One region of the Polaromonas sp. DSP2-3-2b2 genome, then DNA from elsewhere that is predicted to be linked to it. Evidence: predicted binding sites of a transcription regulator. Region 1 holds the regulator's gene; each other region holds the start of a gene.
What was found. Region 1 encodes FNR, which switches genes on or off when oxygen is low (the NO sensors DNR and NnrR bind a similar motif). Its sites were predicted from a motif close to TTGATNNNNATCAA; they were not measured.

Region 2: a site for FNR is predicted at 2,337-2,350, ahead of ACP7AD_RS00530 (TraR/DksA family transcriptional regulator). Genes of this name have one in related genera too.
Region 3: a site for FNR is predicted at 1,414-1,427, ahead of ACP7AD_RS15305 (PHA/PHB synthase family protein). Genes of this name have one in related genera too.

Annotation. Positions count from the first base shown of each region.
Region 1 is NZ_JAFCTH010000020.1:16,549-20,798, reverse strand. It holds gene ACP7AD_RS14830 (sulfite exporter TauE/SafE family protein) at 1-99, opposite strand, end outside; gene hemN (oxygen-independent coproporphyrinogen III oxidase) at 109-1,491, opposite strand; gene fnr (fumarate/nitrate reduction transcriptional regulator Fnr) at 1,728-2,450, shown strand; gene ACP7AD_RS14815 (hypothetical protein) at 2,489-2,782, opposite strand; gene ACP7AD_RS14810 (nitrogen fixation protein FixH) at 2,850-3,107, opposite strand; gene ccoG (cytochrome c oxidase accessory protein CcoG) at 3,128-4,250, opposite strand, start outside.
Region 2 is NZ_JAFCTH010000001.1:102,579-106,828, reverse strand. It holds gene ACP7AD_RS00540 (SOUL family heme-binding protein) at 1-707, shown strand, start outside; gene ACP7AD_RS00535 (DUF2189 domain-containing protein) at 758-1,570, opposite strand; gene ACP7AD_RS00530 (TraR/DksA family transcriptional regulator) at 1,911-2,279, opposite strand; gene ACP7AD_RS00525 (DUF2189 domain-containing protein) at 2,539-3,348, shown strand; gene ACP7AD_RS00520 (DUF2788 domain-containing protein) at 3,348-3,557, shown strand; gene ACP7AD_RS00515 (DUF2256 domain-containing protein) at 3,707-3,874, shown strand; gene ACP7AD_RS00510 (cryptochrome/photolyase family protein) at 3,871-4,250, shown strand, end outside.
Region 3 is NZ_JAFCTH010000021.1:55,189-59,438, reverse strand. It holds gene ACP7AD_RS15310 (cation-translocating P-type ATPase) at 1-1,308, shown strand, start outside; gene ACP7AD_RS15305 (PHA/PHB synthase family protein) at 1,685-3,424, shown strand; gene fabI (enoyl-ACP reductase FabI) at 3,436-4,250, shown strand, end outside.

The DNA.
Region 1 (4,250 bases):
GTTGCCGATACCCGCACAGGCTGCGCCGCACATGGCGACGCAGTGCGGCCCACCGGCCAGTCCCATCAGTAAGGCCGTCATGGCCAGCGAAGTTTGCATCAGAGCGTTCTAAATGATCCGGGAAAACCTTGCACGCGTACGGTCAGCCTGAAGGTAACGGTCAAAGACCATGGCTACACCCCGCACCACATACCAGCCCATCGCCGTCACCTGAAGGCCGGTGTCGCTAACCTCCACCACGCCCTGCGCCTGCATGGCGCAAAGCTGCTCCAGTTCGGCGGCAAAATAACTTTTGAAATCAATCAAAAACCCCAGTTCAATCGACTCGAACTCCAACTGGCCCTGGCACAGCAGCGCCATGATGACACTGCGCCGCACCAGGTCGTCGCGGGACAGCGCCAGCCCCCGCACGACGGGCAATTGCCCTTGGTCCAGGTGGTCGTAATACTCTTCCAGGGTCCTGGAATTCTGGCTGTAAGCTGCGCCTACCTTGCCAATGGCCGAGACCCCCAGGCCGATCAGGTCGCAGTCGGGCTGGATGCTATAACCCTGGAAATTGCGGTGCAGGCGGCCTTGGCGTTTGGCAACCGCCAGCGCATCGTCAGGCAGGGCAAAGTAATCCATGCCGACGTGCACATAACCGGCATCCTGAAAAGCCGAAAGAGTGTGCGACAACATGGAGAGCCTAGCGCTGGCGCCAGGCAGTTCAGCCGCATCAATCCGGCGTTGCGGCTTGAAACGCTGGGGCAGATGGGCGTAGGCATACAGGGCGATTCGGTCCGGCCGCAGTTGCAGGACCTGCGCCAGCGTGCGGTCAAACGACTCCGGCGTTTGTCGCGGCAGCCCGTGGATCAGGTCAATACTGACAGATTCAAAACCCCTCAGACGCGCGGCTTCGACCAATGAAAAAACCTGCTCGGCAGGCTGGATGCGATGGACCGCTTTTTGCACCGCCGGATCGAAATCCTGGACCCCGAAGCTCAGCCGGTTAAATCCCAGTTCCGCCAGCGTGGCAAGTCGCGCGGGATCAACGGTTCGTGGATCGACTTCAATGGAATACTCTCCGCCCGGTGCAAACTGGAAACTACGCCGCAGCATGGCCATCAACTGGCGCAGTTCGCCATCATTTAGAAAGGTAGGGCTTCCGCCGCCCAGATCGAGCAGGCTGACCGCTTGACCCGTGCCCAGATGGGCAGTGTACAAATCAAGCTCGCGACCAAGGTAGCGCAGATAAGTTTCACCGCGCTCATGGTGTTTGGTGATGATCTTGTGGCAGGTACAGTAATAGCAAAGCGATTCGCAAAAAGGAATGTGCACGTAAAGCGACAGCGGCAACCGCATGGCAGCCGCCCCGTTTCGGCGCTGCGCGAGTGCCTGCGCTAGCTGTTCGGACGTGAAGGCCTCCACGAAGCGGTCTGTCGTCGGATATGAGGTGTAACGGTGCCCCAGAGCATCGAAACGGCCTATCAGTTCGTGAATGGGGATGGGCATACAATCTGCTGCAGGTACGTTTGCGACGGTTCCTTGAACGCGCACCCGCGGCTACGGAGCAGGCACAGCCAATGTATCGTGAAGTTCGCCTTGTTTGTTTGACATATGTCAGCGGTCAGCATGTCTAAAACCATGTAACGAACCCTCGTGAGGAGAATGTCATGTTTGAGGTTACACCAGAGTCCATGGGGACGGGCAAGCGCGGAGAAGCCTCAAGCGACGCCAGACTCCAGCCCATCAATCCTGCCGCCATAAAAGTTGCATGCTCCAATTGCAACCTTCGTGAACTCTGCATGCCCATGGGCCTGAAGGCCGATGAGATGGACAGGATCGAGGAAGTGGTGGCTGTACGTCGTAAGGTCAAACGCGGCGGCCGCCTGTACAGCAACGGTGAAAAATTCACGTCCCTGTTTGCCATCCGCACCGGCTTTTTCAAAACATGCATTACCACCGAAGACGGTCGTAATCAGGTTACCGGTTTTCAGATGGCTGGAGAGATCATCGGTCTGGACGGCATCGTCAGGGAACACCACACCTGCGACGCTGTAGCGCTGGAAGACGCTGAAGTGTGCGTGATGCCGTTTGACCGCATCGAAGAGTTGTCCAGGGAAGTTGTATCGCTTCAACGCCATGTGCACAAGATCATGAGCCGCGAGATCGTTCGTGAACATGGCGTGATGCTGCTGCTGGGCAGCATGCGCGCAGAGGAGCGCCTGGCCGCCTTTTTACTCAATCTGGTCCAGCGACTCCATGCTCGCGGCTTCTCGCAATCCGAACTTCTGTTGCGCATGACGCGAGAGGAAATCGGCAGCTACCTAGGCTTGAAGCTCGAAACGGTCAGCCGAACTTTTTCAAAATTCGTCGAAGACAAAATTGTGGAAGTCAAGCAGCGCCATGTGCGCATCCTTGATACCGAAGCGCTCAAACTGATCGTGAACAACAACCAGAAAACCTGCTGACACTGAAATTTTTCTGTGTGGGCTGACTGACAAACGTTTTAATTTGCCTTCACTTCTTTGGCACCGCTTTCGAGCCGACCATCTGCGGCCAATTCGCGACGATTTACTTCGAATGGCGACATGGCAAGCAGGGTCGTCAAGGCACTCGACACCATGGTCAGCAGCCAGAATACAAAAAAAGCCAGCGTATAGACGGCGTCCCGAGACAACGCCAGAGGCTGGCCGAACCAATGCAGGCTTTGCGGATCAACCAGGGCAAACACCAGCATCTCTATCACGCCCGCCACCAGAAAGGCAGGCCATGCAATCCACATCATTCGTTGGGCCAGCATAGAATTTAAATCTTTCTTGCAACTTGAGGACTGAATGGACGGATCCTTACCGAATTTCCTTCACTTTTCAAGGCTCGGCAGGCACCTGGACACCTGTGGCCGCATGATTTCGGGCCTGCATCGCTGGCGCCATGTTGGTGGAGGATGCCTCCCGATCCGCTGCAACCGACCGCGTTGCCTGACCGTAGCTGGTCACGACAGGATCGGGAACCTTGATGGCCAGGTACAAGGTGATGAATGAGGCGACGATCACTACGGCGGGTCCTGCGAAAACCATCCACACATGCCCAAATTTCCACCAGGGTTGTCCGTGTTCTTCGTTCATGATATTTCCATTGTTATATGTTAGCGGGGCACCAGAAATACCGACTTCTCGACCACGCGTCCAGGCGAGTTGACAGCCTCGATTTCAAAGTGGATTTCATGCGAGCCTGGACTTGCAGCCTCGTACGGCAATTGCAGGGTAATAGGAACCCCGCGCGCTTGGGTTGCATCGACAGTGAGTGTGCCTTCGGAGGCTAGCATCAGACCCGGCAAGCCTGTGGCGGTAATGCGGTAATGCTGGGTGGTTTCGGTCGCATTCATCACTTGCAGGCGATAAACATTTTCGATCTTTCCGCCGCTGACGATACGCGCCAGCGAAGCACGGTCACGAATCACGTCGACCTTGAATGGGGAGCGCAACGCCAAACTAATGAACAAGGCGGCAGTAACGCCCAGCAAGATGGCCGTGTAGACCAGCACCCTGGGGCGGAATATGCGACGCAAAAGCTGCGATCTGCCCCAGCCCTGTACCACCGCATTCTGTGTTGAATAGCGAATCAGGCCGCGCGGATAGTTCATTTTGTCCATCACGGTATCGCACACATCGATGCACGCCGCGCAACTGATGCACTCGTATTGCAGACCTTTGCGGATGTCGATCCCCGTCGGGCAGACCTGGACACAAAGTGTGCAGTCAATGCAGGAACCCAAGTTCAGGGCAGTCGGATCGGCCTTCTTGGAACGAGATCCGCGGGGTTCACCGCGCGCCTCGTCATAGGTGACAATCAATGTGTCCTTGTCAAACATCGCGCTCTGAAACCGGGCATACGGACACATGTACTTGCAGACCTGCTCGCGCATGTAGCCTGCATTGCCATACGTGGCGAATCCATAAAAGAAAACCCAGAAGGTTTCCCACGGGCCCATGCCTGCATTGATGAAACTGACGCTTAGTTCCTTGATAGGCGTGAAATAACCGACAAAGGTAAACCCCGTCCACAAGGCCAGAGCAATCCACAAAAACTGCTTGCTGGCCTTGCGTGCCAACTTGTTGACGGACATGGAGCTTGCATCAAGTCGCAGGCGTGCCGAGCGGTCGCCTTCGGTGATTTTTTCAAGCCAGAGAAAGATTTCGGTGTATACCGTCTGCGGACAGGCATAACCGCACCACTGGCGACCGGCCACAGCCGTGAACAAGAACAGC
Region 2 (4,250 bases), on a different contig from region 1:
CCGGCAAGCGCATGAATCCTCGTGGCCTGCTGCTGCGCCAGGCGCGTTTTGCAGGCATCTTGACGATTGGATTAACCGCAGGGAGCATGGTCATGGCCGTTGAAGAACCGAAGTTTGAAGTCACGGCCCAGGACGGCAACCGCGAAGTGCGCCGCTATGCCCCGGTCATCGTGGCTGAAACCTTTGTCGAAGGCGATATGGATGCGGCTACCCGCAAGGGCTTCAAGCTGATAGCGGATTACATTTTTGGCAACAACCAGCTGGCAGGCACAGCGGCAGAGAAGACGTCAGCAAAGATCGCGATGACGGCTCCGGTCACTGCCGAGCCTGTGGCAGCGTCCGGGAAGATCGCGATGACCGCTCCGGTGACCGTGGAGCCCGTGGCGGCTGCCTCCTCCATGGCCAGCGCTACCCAATGGCGAATTCATTTCGTGATGCCGAGCCAGTACTCGATGCAAACGCTGCCCAAACCGAACAATGAGGCGGTGAAGTTGCGCGCAATGCCCGCCAGGACTTTTGCGGTGCTGAGCTACTCCGGTTTCAACACGGCCTCCAGGGTTCAGGAGAAAACTGACGATCTAGCCTTCTGGATGAAGTCAAAAAACCTGGAGGCTGTCGGCGCGCCCCAGCTTGCGCGTTACGACCCGCCCTGGACCTTGTCGATGTGGCGCCGAAACGAAATTCAAATGGAAATCAAGACGCCCTGAGCCAGCGGTTTTCCACAGGAGCAGGTCGCTGCGCTGACTCTTTTTCCTGGTCAGCCCGGAGAAGTCTGAGCCGCTGGGACTTCGGCTTCCCGCCAACTCACCGTTCCCCGGTAGGCGTGCCAGCTTGCATGGCCGAGCAGCGGCCCGATCACCACCAGGCCCAATCCCCACGGCAGCAGCGCCACGGCAATCAGCGTGGTGATGATCAGCCCCCACAGCAGCATCACGCCGGGGCTTGAAAACATCACCCGGATGCTGGTGACGGAGGCTGAAACCGCGTCGGTGTCGCGGTCCAGGATCATCGGGATTGACACCACGGCGGTGGAAAAAACCAGCGCCGCGAACATCCCGCCCACCGCCAGGTAAACGGCGACGAATTCCCAGTTCTCGGGGTTGAACACGGCGTTCAGCACGCCGGTGGTCGAAGGAAGGCCGGTGTTGAAAAACACCGCGAACACCACCAGCGAGGCCCGGCCCCAGAGCAGTTCCAGCACGATCAGCACCAGCACCAGCATGCCCATGCTGCGGATGTGGCTGTCCCAGCAGGTCAGCGACGCCCTGAGTTCGGGCTTGAGGCCTTGCTCGCGCCGGCGGCTGACTTCATACAGCCCCATCGCCAGAAACGGGCCGACGAGCAGGCAGCCCGAGGCAATCGTCAGCGTGTATTCGGGCTTGGCGCGAAACACGGCGCCGAGCGTCATGGCCATGAGCCAGAAACAAATCCCATAAAACAGGCCGATGCCGGGGTGGGCCGACAGGTCGCGCCATCCGGCGGCCAGCCAGGCAAAGGGCGCGCCCCGACTGAGCGGCCGCATGATCGCCTGCGGCCCGACCGGGGGCGGAGGCACGTACGGCACGGCCATGACCGGCAGCTCGTCGTGCAGCGTCTCGGGTTGTGACGTAAGGGCTGCGGGCGGAACGCTGCCGTTGTCTCGGGAAGGGGAGGATGTCATGGGGCTTTGGTTGAAAAGGCGAGTCTGTTATCAGTCGTCAGCCTAACCAGTTCCCCGTGTCCTGACCAGTAGGCAAGTACCAACATGCGTTGCCGGTGCGGATTCCAAAGCATGCGCGTCGCCCTGGATTTGGGCGGGCGGGCGGGCAGGGCGATGGGCGGGTCAAGCCAGCGATGGGTCGCTGGCCATGCTGCCGGACTGCCTGAAATGCGGTTGCTCCAGAGTACGGAAAAATAGAAAAAATCGGGTTTCAGGCGGCTTGGTGCTGTTCGAATTTTTCCTGGCAGGGAACGCAGCGCGATGCTTCGGGGCTGGCCTTCAGCCTTGGCGCGGGGATGGGAGCCGCGCAGTCGATGCATTCGCCGTAAGTGCCTGCTCCGATGCGCGCCAGGGCTGCGTCGATCATGGCCAGTTCGCTGGTTTCGCGCTCGCCAATGGCAAACTCCAGTTCGCGCTCGGTGGCCACCTGGGCGCTGGAGTCCTCGCGCCGCTCGAAATGGTCGGCTGCCGCTTCGGCGCGGCCCAGCGTGCCGCCACGCTGGTCGCTGATCTGCGCCAGGATGGCGGTGCGTATGTCTGTCAATTGCTGACGGTAAGACGTTGCTTGTTCTGGGGTCATGGGAGGGGCTCCTTGGTAAATTTAAGTTCATCATGCACCCGCCCGTAATTTTCGTCATTGACAAGGGTCAACGGGCGTAAAACGCCGACGCAGCGCCCGCATCGCCTGCCTGCATGAAGCAATGCCAGTCGATTTTTCAGCGATATTGCCGGCGCATCAGGATCTGCCCGAAGATTTGCAGGTAAGCTTTCACCCCACTGTGCCTCCATCCAACCTTCCTCCACCTCCACCCCTTCCGCCGCGCGCAAGTCGCGGTGCCTTGGCCCTGCCCGGCATCCGGAGCATCGGCGTGGCCCAGCCGCTGAAATGGCTGGCACGCGGTGCCCGCGACATGCGGCGCGGCGGCTGGCTGAGCCTGCTGCACGGCCTGGTGCCTGCCGCGTTCGGCGGCCTGCTGGTGCTGCTGGCGCGCGACCGCTTCTGGCTGCTGGCCGGTGCGTTTTCGGGTTTTCTGGTGGTGGCGCCGGTGCTGGCCACCAGCCTGTATGCCATCAGCCGGGCGATTGAACGCGGCGAGCCGGTCGATCTCCGGCTCATCGTCAACACTTGGACGCGCTGGCAGTACTCGCGCTATGCGGCCAGGGGCGGCTACTGGAGCATGGTGCGCTTCGGCCTGCTGCTGGCCCTGGCCGGCACCGGCTGGGTGCTGACGTCGGCCGCGCTGATCACTCTTTTGGCGCCCGAACCCGTCAAGACGCCGCTGGATTTTCTGCGCTACGTCGTGCTGGCGCCGGGCCACTATGTTTTCGAACTCTGGATGACCATGGGCGGCCTGCTGGCGGCGCCGATCTTTGCCTCCAGCGTGATCGCCATGCCCTTGCTGCTCGACCGCCGGGTCGATGTGCTGCAGGCGGTGCTGACCAGCTGGCAGGCGGTGCTGACCAACCCGGTTCCGCTGGCCTTGTGGGCGGCGCTGATTTTGGTGCTGACGCTGCTCGGCCTGGGCACGCTGCTGCTCGGCCTGGTGGTGGTGCTGCCGCTGCTGGGCCATGCCAGCTGGCATGCCTATCGCGACCTGGTTGATGCCAGTTCGCTGCCCGAACGCCTGCCGCCGGAGGGCGCCGCCTGATGTTCGGCTATTCAGAGGAGCAGGTGGCCGCCTTTGGCCTGTCGTTCGGCGTGGGCGCGTTCATGCTTTACATGCTGTTCATCATCGGGCAGCTGGCGTGGTCGTCCAAGGCTGGAAAGTTCGGCACTTTCGTGATCTTTCTGGGCTTGGCCTTTGGCATGGTGGGCTTTGTCGCCAAGTACTTCATCCAGTGGATGCTGGAGAAATAAAACGCTAGCCCTGGCTGCTGTTTTTGAATAAAAAAACCAGTCTAGCGCAATACCCGTAAGCGTAAGCAGCTATTAAATATATAGCATGCAATGACCCTTGAAAATCGGGCTGGCCGTAGCTGACGATTCGGTCTTGACACAATCAGACCATGAAAAATGACTTCAAAGGCAACAAGCAGGCTTTGCCGAGCAAACTTTGCTCCGTCTGCGGCCGCACCATGACCTGGCGCAAGGCCTGGGCGAAAAACTGGACCGAGGTGCTGTACTGCTCCGATGCCTGCCGGGCCAGGAAAAAGCACAACGGCGCAGCGCCATGACCGGGGTCCGTGCTGCATTGGCTGCGGCCATTCCGGCCCAGCCGGGGCGGCTGCGCCATCTGGTGATGGTGCTGGGCGACCAGCTGGACGAACAAGCTTCGGCCTTCGATGGCTTTGACGCCGAACTCGATGCCGTCTGGATGGCTGAAGTGGCCGAGGAGTCCACCCATGTGTGGTCGGCCAAGCAGCGCATCACCCTGTTTTTAAGCGCCATGCGTCACTTTGCCGACCAGCTGCGCGAACGGGGCTGGACGGTTCACTACACCCGGCTGGACGACAGCGGCAACTGCGGCACGCTGGCTGGCGAATTGCAGGCTGCCACCGCCAGGCTGGCACCCGAAGCGCTGGTCATGACCGCGCCGGGCGACTGGCGCGT
Region 3 (4,250 bases), on a different contig from region 1:
AAGGGCGCGCCCGAAGACGTGGCCGACCTGTGCCACTTGCCCATAGCCCGGCGCGACGCCATTCGCGCCCAGGTCGAGGCCATGGCCGAACGCGGCCTGCGGGTGCTCGGCGTGGCGCGCGGCCGCTGGACCGGCGCGCCCGCCGCGCCAGACGCTGCACCCGACTGGCCGAAAAGCCAGCACGACTTCGATTTCGAGTTCCTCGGCCTTGTCGGCCTGGCCGACCCGCCGCGCCCCGAAGTGGCGGTGGCGCTGGCCGAATGCCGGAGCGCCGGCGTACGCGTCATCATGATGACCGGCGACCACCCGGCCACCGCCCGTGCCATCGCCCGCCAGGTCGGCCTGTCGGAGCGGCCTGACGTCATCACCGGCGCCGAAATCGCCGCGCTGGACGACGCCGCGCTGCGCGAGCGCCTGCGCCACGCGGACCTGTGCGCGCGCCTGCAGCCGGCGCACAAGCTGCGCCTGGTGCAGGTGTTGCAGGCCAGCGGCGAGGTGGTGGCGATGACCGGGGACGGCGTCAACGACGCGCCCGCGCTGAAGGCCGCCGATATCGGTATCGCCATGGGCGAGCGCGGCACCGACGTGGCGCGTGAAGCCGCTGCCCTGGTGCTGCTCGACGACAGCTTTGCCCGCATCGTCGCGGCCATCCGCCAAGGCCGGCGCATCGACGACAACCTGCGCAAGGCCACGCGCTTCACCTTTGCGGTGCATGTGCCGGTCATCGCGCTGGCGCTGGTGCCGACGCTGCTGCAATGGCCGGTGCTGTTGATGCCGGTGCACATCGTGCTGCTGCAGTTGCTGATCGACCCGGCGTGCTCGGTGGTGTTTGAAGCCGACCCCGAAAGCCCCGGGCTGATGGAACGCCCGCCACGCCCGGTGTCCGATTCGCCTTTTGGCGCGGCGCCGCTGGCCTATGCGGTGCTGCAGGGCCTGGGCATCGCGGGCGTGCTGCTGGCTGGCCATGCGTGGCTGGCCGCGCAGGGCTGGAGCGCGGCGCAGGGCCGCAGCGTGGTGTTCTGCACGCTGATGATCAGCGTGATGCTGCTGATCCTGGCCAACCGGGACCAGCGCCATTCAGCCCTGCGGGGCATGACAAGTGCTAACCCCTTGCTGTGGCGCATGGCCGTCGCGATGGGCGGACTGCTGGCGGTCGTGCTGGGGCTGCCCTGGCTGCGCCGGCTGATGGGCCTGGAACTGCCCGGCCTGGCAGGTGTTGCGGCCGGGGCTGGTCTGCTGGCGCTGTGCATCCTCTGGCTGGAAGGGGTGCGGCGCGCGGGCTGGCAGCGCACAAAAGCGAGCGGCTAGGCACGGTAGCGCCATGCCCGGCCCAAGCGCCAGCAGCCTTCAGCCGGGCGCTACCATGAATCCCTGAGCTAGCGATAGCGTGGCGCCCACCAAAGCGGGCTTTCTTTGATTCACATCAACCACCCCTCAATCACTAGGCGAATAACTTGGCCTTTTCTTCAGGCTGTAAAAAATTAAGGATAAACACTGAGCTTTGCAGCCTTCAATTCATACAGCCAAGCAGTTCAGCACAGGCCGATACGGTAGCCCAGTTCACACGCCCAACCATGTCATTCCACCGCCGGCCAAACACCCTGAAACTGTTACGGCCCCGCCTTTTCAGCCCGCGCACGCTGCTTTTTTCGGAATTTCAGTTTTCTCACACGCGAGACACTCAATGAACAATCCAACGACCGAGCACCCGCCAGCAAATGCCCTTGACCAGGTGGTGCATGCCAAGCTGGCGCAGCTCACGCAGGGCATTTCGCCCGCATCCATTGCCAGCGCCTACATGGACTGGCTCGTGCATCTTGCGATTTCACCCGGCAAGCAGCAAGAGTTGATAACCAAGGCGGTGCGCAAGGCGACACGCATCGGACTGCTGGCACTGAAAAGCCCGGTCGCTCACGGCGAGCCCTGCATCGAGCCGCTGCCTCAGGACCGCCGCTTTACGGCGCCCGAGTGGCAGCAGTGGCCGTTCAACCTGATCTATCAGTCTTTTCTGCTCAACCAGCAGTGGTGGTACAACGCCACGACCGGTGTACGGGGCGTCACGGCGCACCACGAACAGATCGCGACCTTTGGCGCCAGACAGTTGCTGGACATGGTTTCGCCATCGAACTTCTTTCTGACGAACCCGGAAGTGCTGAGCGAAACGCTCAAGACCGGCGGTATCAACCTGCTGCAAGGCGTGCAAAACCAAGTGCGAGACACGATGCGGCAGGCCAGCGGGCAGCCGCTGCCCGGGACCGAGAACTTTGTGCCCGGCAAGGGCGTTGCCGTCACGCCCGGCAAGGTGGTGTTCCGCAACCACCTGATCGAGCTGATCCAGTACAGTCCAAAAACCGAAACGGTGTTTGCCGAACCGGTGCTGATCGTGCCGTCGTGGATCATGAAATACTACATTCTGGATCTCTCGCCGGGCAACTCGCTGGTCAGGTATCTGGTCGAAAACGGCCACACGGTCTTCATCATGTCATGGAAAAATCCCGATTCCAGCGACCGCAACCTTGGCATGGATGACTACCTGAAGGCCGGCGTCATGGCCGCCATCGACGCGGTGACGGCCATCGTGCCGGAGCAGAAGATTCAGGCGCTCGGGTACTGCCTGGGCGGCACGCTGCTGACCATGGCTGCGGCGTTCATGGCCCGCTCCCACGATCACCGGCTCAACACCCTGGCACTGCTGGCCTCCGAACTCGACTTCACGGAGCCGGGCGAGCTTGGCCTGTTCATCGACGAGAGCCAGCTGACCTTTCTGGACGACATGATGGCCGAGAAGGGCTACCTCGACGGCAAGCAGATGGCCGGCGCGTTCGCCCTGCTCAACTCGCGCGACCTGGTGTGGTCGCACATGGAGCACGAGTACCTGATGGGGCACAACCAGCACGTCAACGATCTGACGGCCTGGAATCTTGACGCCACGCGCATGCCCTACCGCCAGCACAGCGAATACCTGCGCCGCCTGTACCTCAGGAACGACCTGGCCAAGGGCCGCTATCTTGTCGATGACAAGCCCATCGCGCTGACGGACATCCGCGTGCCGATTTTTGCGCTGGGCACGCAGCACGACACGGTGTCGCCATGGCACTCGGTCTACAAGATCAACCTGCTCGCCGATACCGAGGTAACGTTCTGCCTGACCACCGGCGGCCACAACGTGGGCATCGTGAATCCGCCCGGCCCGGGCGTCAAGCGCAGCTATCAGCTGGCCACTCGCGCCGCCGACGACCGCTACATCGACCCCGACACCTGGATCAACATTGCGCCTGCGCACCAAGGTTCATGGTGGCCTGCGCTGGAGAACTGGCTGCAGCAGCACAGCGGCCAGCGCGTTGCACCACCGCCGGCGGGCAACCCGGCGCGCGGCTACCCGGCGCTTGCAGACGCACCCGGCCACTATGTCTTGACTCCCTGAAAGAGCACACCATGAACACGAACCCAAGCACCCACGCCACCCCCTCCGCCTTCGGCGCAAACGCAGCGCTCGCGCTGCCGATCCTGGCGGGCAAGAAAGGCCTGGTGGTGGGCATTGCCAACGACCAGAGCATTGCCTACGGCTGCGCACAGGTCATGCGGCAGCTGGGCGCCTCGCTGGCGTTGACGTACTTCAACGCCAAGGCCGAACCCTATGTGCGCCCACTGGCCGAACAGCTCGAAGCCGACATCATCGCGCCGCTCGATGTCGAGGACCCGGGCCAGCTCGAAGCGCTGTTTGCGCAGATCGAGCAGCGCTGGGGCAAACTGGACTTTGTGCTCCACGCCATCGCCTTTGCACCGGCGGCCGACCTGCACGGCCGCATCGTCGATTGCAGCGCCGAAGGCTTTGCCCGCGCCATGGATGTGTCGTGCCATTCGTTCATTCGCATGGCCAGGCTGGCCGAGCCGCTGATGAAAGACGGTGGCGCACTGGTCACGATGAGCTACTACGGCGCGCAAAAAGTGATCGAGAACTACGGAATCATGGGGCCGGTCAAGGCGGCGCTCGAAGCCTCGGTGCGCTACCTGGCCGCTGAACTCGGCCCGAGCGGCATTCGCGTGCATGCCGTGTCGCCCGGTCCGATCAAGACGCGGGCCGCCTCGGGCATCGGGGATTTCGAGAATCTGCTGGACGATGCCGCGACCCGCGCGCCTCAGCACCAGCTCGTCACCATCGGTGATGTCGGCGCGGTGACGGCCATGCTGTGCAGCGACGCAGCCCGCGCGCTGACGGGCAACGTCATCTTTGTCGATGCCGGCTATCA